Regions from separate parts of the Streptomyces sp. NPDC043952 genome, predicted to be linked through region 2. Evidence: riboswitches for the same ligand, from Rfam matches in the RefSeq annotation. Region 2 holds a riboswitch; the other holds the start of a gene.
What was found. Region 2 has a riboswitch for glycine ahead of gcvP (aminomethyl-transferring glycine dehydrogenase). Riboswitches for the same ligand answer to the same signal wherever they lie in the genome.
Positions count from the first base shown of each region.

Region 1: another riboswitch for glycine. It lies ahead of gcvT (glycine cleavage system aminomethyltransferase GcvT); the one in region 2 lies ahead of gcvP (aminomethyl-transferring glycine dehydrogenase).

Region 1 covers NZ_JBWKES010000008.1:241,505-243,884, forward strand. The annotation lists gene AC069R_RS12660 (enhanced serine sensitivity protein SseB) at 1-226, opposite strand, end outside; gene AC069R_RS12665 (AAA family ATPase) at 267-980, opposite strand; glycine riboswitch at 1,159-1,256, shown strand; glycine riboswitch at 1,257-1,369, shown strand; gene gcvT (glycine cleavage system aminomethyltransferase GcvT) at 1,414-2,380, shown strand, end outside.
Region 2 covers NZ_JBWKES010000063.1:10,377-12,756, forward strand. The annotation lists gene AC069R_RS33725 (DNA polymerase IV) at 1-168, shown strand, start outside; gene AC069R_RS33730 (PRC-barrel domain-containing protein) at 180-548, opposite strand; glycine riboswitch at 668-763, shown strand; gene gcvP (aminomethyl-transferring glycine dehydrogenase) at 936-2,380, shown strand, end outside.

The DNA.
Region 1 (2,380 bases), on a different contig from region 2:
TCTCCAGCGTGGGCAGGTCCAGCGGGCCGCTGCCCGGTCCGCCGCCGGACGGCAGCGGCACCCAGACGAAGCTGCGGCCGAGGACCTCGATGATCCGGCCGCCCGCCGCGGGTATGCCGAGGGAGGCCGAGAGCACCTCCTCCAGCTCGTTGCCGGGCCAACCGCCGTGCGGGTGGGGGTGCGCCTGTGCCGGGAAGTCCGCGGGAAAGTCCGCCGGGAAGTCCATCTGCCTACCGCCTGCTGGAAACCACTGGTGACCATGAAGGCTAACGGGTACCGGTGACAGAGCCGTACTCCGTGAACACGATCCGCTGTACGGCGTCGGCCGCGGCCCGGTCCAGCAGCACCGCCGAACCGCAGCCCGCGGGCACCTCGCCCCGCCCGAGCGCGCCGAGCAGCCGGGCGGTCGTGCGCCGGTGGCGTGCGAAGGCGCGGCGGGAGACGGTCCGGCCGCGCCGGTGCTGGCCCGCGCGGGCCGCCTCCGCGGGCACGTCCAGCAGGAGCAGGTGCAGGGTGGCGCCGGAGCGGCGGGCGGCGCGGGCCAGCCAGCGGCGCACCCAGGGCTGGGTCCCGCAGTCGTGCACCACCAGCCCTTGTGCCGTGCGCAGGGCGCGGCGCAGGGCCCAGTAGTGCGCGGCGCGCGCCAGGGGGCGGTAGAGGGCGTACGGCAGCGGGCGGGGCAGGCGGGCGGCGAAGCGGGCGCGGGTGTCCTGGGAGTCGAGGCGGCGGGCGGTGACCGCGCGGCGCATCAGCGTGGACTTGCCGCTGCCGGGCAGTCCGGTGACCACCACGATGTCGCGGGGGCCGAAGCGGAGGGTGTCGGGCCGCCGGGGCGGCCGGCCGCGCAGGTCCAGCACGCCGGGCGCGGGGCGGGCGGCGCGATCGGGGAATGCCGGGCGCTCGCGCGGCGCGGCGTGCTCGCGGGGCGTGGGGCCGCTCGGCGCCGGGATGCCGGTCGCGTGCGCCATGGTCCTGTTCACCGTGATCATCCTCCCCTTGTGGTTCGCAATATCCATGCCCAGTGGAAGTAAAGGGAAGGTAATGGCCGGTGTGCCACGGGTGGGTGCGCGTACCGCCACAGGTCGGTTACGGAAGCGGCCCCTGACGGGCGGCGGCCCGACGTGCAATGATGTGGCCGCCAACTGCATACCGGCCGTTTGAATCCGCGCGGGAGAGTCCCCAGCAGGCTTCGCTGGGGCGCCGAAGGAGCAAGTCCCTCCCTTGAATCTCTCAGGCCCCGTTACCGCGCGGGCGAGGCACATCTGAAAAGCGGGCCGCCGCGACGGCGGCCCCACCCAAGGTGCAAGCCGTGGTCGCCCCCGTGGCGGTCCCGGCGAACCTCTCAGGTTCCGATGACAGATGGGGAGGAACGTTCCTCGCCCCATCCCTGTTGCCCTGGGAGACGACCGACCGATGAGCAGTACCGAACTCCGACACACCGCGCTGGACGCCGTGCACCGCTCGCTCGGTGCGACGATGACCGACTTCGCGGGCTGGGACATGCCGCTGCGCTACGGCTCCGAGCGCGACGAGCACCTGGCCGTGCGGACCAAGGCGGGTCTGTTCGACCTCTCCCACATGGGCGAGATCACCGTCACCGGCCCCGAGGCCGCCGCCTTCCTGAACACCGCCCTGGTCGGCAACATCGCCTCCGTCGGCGTCGGCCGCGCCCGCTACACGATGATCGTGCGGGCCGACGGCGGCATCCTGGACGACCTGATCGTCTACCGGCTCGCCGAGACCGAGTACATGGTCGTGGCCAACGCCTCCAACGCCCAGGTGGTCCTGGACGCGCTGGCCGAGCGCTCCGGCGGCTTCGACGCCGAGGTCCGCGACGACCGGGACGCCTACGCCCTGCTCGCCGTCCAGGGCCCGGCCTCCCCCGGCATCCTGAAGTCCCTCACCGACGCCGACCTGGACGGTCTGAAGTACTACGCGGGCCTGCCCGGCACCGTCGCCGGCGTCCCCGCACTGATCGCCCGCACCGGCTACACCGGCGAGGACGGCTTCGAGCTGTTCGTGAAGCCCGAGCACGCGGTCGAGCTGTGGCAGGCGCTGACCAAGGCGGGCGAGGGCGCCGGCCTGGTGCCGTGCGGACTGTCCTGCCGGGACACGCTGCGCCTGGAGGCGGGCATGCCGCTGTACGGGCACGAGCTGACCACCTCGCTGACCCCCTTCGACGCCGGACTCGGCCGGGTGGTCAAGTTCGACAAGGAGGGCGACTTCGTGGGGCGCGCGGCGCTCGCCGAGGCCGCCGAGCGCGCCGCGCAGAACCCCCCGCGGGTCCTGGTCGGCCTGATCGCCGAGGGTCGTCGGGTGCCGCGCGCCGGGTACCCGGTGGTCGCGGACGGCAAGGTGATCGGCGAGGTCACCTCCGGCG
Region 2 (2,380 bases):
AGCGGGGTGGGCCGGGTGACGGTGCGCTTCGAGACCCCGCAGTCGCCGCCGGGACGGATACGGACGTTCCTCGTCACGGACCCCGCACTGGAGCCCGCGGACCCACTGCCCCTGGTCCCTACGGCCCCCGCCCCCTCACCCGCCCCCGGCCTTCCGGCCACGCCGTGACCACGGGCTCGCTACGTCTCCTCCGAACCCGCCAGCTTGCCGAAGGTGTGGTCCGGGGCGGGGTCCGGGGTCACGTCGAGGCCGTAGTGGTGGTAGAGCTGGAGTTCCTGTTCGGGGGAGAGGTGGCGGCCGACGCCGAAGTCGGGGGCGTCCCTGATCAGGGAGCGGTCGAACGGGACATGGAGGGTGCCCTCGACGAGTTCGCTGGGCTCCAGGGGGACGAAGGCGTCGCGGGAGAACAGGCCGGTGCGTATGGCCGCCCACTCGGGGACGCCGGTGGCGTCGTCCAGGTACACCTCGTCAATGGTGCCGATCTTGGTGCCACTGCGGTCGAACGCCTTGCGGCCGATCAGGTTGCGAGGATCGATGTCGCTCTGCACGGTCCCTCTCCCTCCAATTGGTCGCAACTCATCCGTAAGCACTACGAAAGAGCACATTCACTGCGGCGGCCACTTGAGAATCCGGCTGTTGACCTCGCTGGTAGGCTGATTGCGGCTGCTGACCCCGTGCGGGAGAGTCCTCCGACCCACCTCGGAGGCGCCGAAGGAGCAAATCCTCCCCGGAATCTCTCAGGCTCACGTACCGCACGGACGAGGTCACTCTGGAAAGCAGGGCGGGTGTCGACGGCTTCCGCTCTCACCGACGGTGAAAGCCGGCGCCGCGAGGTGCCCGGTGAAGCTCTCAGGTTGAGATGACAGAGGGGGAGGCCGTCCGGGCACCCGCGCCGTGGTGCCCTTCGAAGGTCGTCAGACCAGGAGGCCTCCGCAATGACCGCCCATCGCATTCCGCTCTCCGAGCTCGAAGCGGGCATCCCCTTCGAACAGCGCCACATCGGGCCCGACCAGGAGGCGCGGGCCAAGATGCTCGCACAGGTCGGCTACGGCTCCCTGGACGAGCTGACCGCCGCCGCGGTCCCGGATGTGATCAAGAACGCCGACGCCCTCGACCTGCCGGGCGCCCGCACCGAGGCCGAGGTACTGGCCGAGCTGCGCGCGCTCGCCGACCGCAACCAGGTCCTCGGCTCCATGATCGGCCTGGGGTACTACGGCACCTTCACGCCGCCGGTCATCCTGCGCAACGTCCTGGAGAACCCGGCCTGGTACACGGCGTACACGCCTTACCAGCCGGAGATCTCCCAGGGCCGCCTGGAGGCCCTGCTGAACTTCCAGACCATGGTCGCCGACCTCACCGGTCTGCCCACCTCCGGCGCCTCCCTGCTGGACGAGGGCACCGCCGCCGCCGAGGCCATGGCCCTGTCCCGGCGCATGGGCAAGAACAAGAAGGGCCTCTTCCTGATCGACGCGGACGCCCTGCCGCAGACCATCGCCGTCATCCAGACCCGCGCCGAGCCGACCGGCGTCGAGGTCGTCGTCGCCGACCTGAGCGCGGGCATCCCGGCCGACATCGCCGCCCGTGACATCAACGGCGTGCTCGTCCAGTACCCCGGCGCCTCCGGTGCCGTACGCGACATCAAGCCGGTGATCGAGCAGGCGCACGAGCTGGGCGCCCTCGTCACCGTCGCCGCCGATCTGCTCGCCCTCACCCTGCTGACCTCGCCGGGTGAGCTGGGCGCCGACATCGCGATCGGCACCACCCAGCGCTTCGGCGTCCCGATGGGCTTCGGCGGCCCGCACGCCGGCTACATGGCGGTGCACGAGAAGTTCGCCCGCAGCCTGCCCGGCCGCCTGGTCGGCGTGTCCGTCGACGCCGACGGCAACAAGGCGTACCGGCTGGCCCTCCAGACCCGCGAGCAGCACATCCGCCGCGAGAAGGCCACCAGCAACATCTGCACCGCGCAGGTGCTGCTCGCCGTCATGGCCGGCATGTACGCCGTCTACCACGGCCCCGAGGGCCTGAAGACCATCGCCCGGCGCACCCACCGCTACGCGACGCTCCTCGCCGAGGGCCTGAGGGCCGGCGGCGTCGAGATCACGCACGGCGCCTTCTTCGACACCGTCACCGCGCGGGTGCCCGGCAAGGCCGCCGGGATCGTCGCCGCCGCCCGTGACAAGGGCGTCAACCTGCGCCTGGTCGACGCCGACCACGTCTCCGCGGCCTGCGACGAGACCACCACGCGAGCCCAGCTGGAGAGCGTCTGGTCCGCCTTCGGCGTCGAGGCCGACCTGGAGGCGCTGGACGGGATCGCCGGTGACGCGCTGCCCGAGGCGCTGCTGCGCGGCGACGACTTCCTCGCCCACCCGGTCTTCCACCA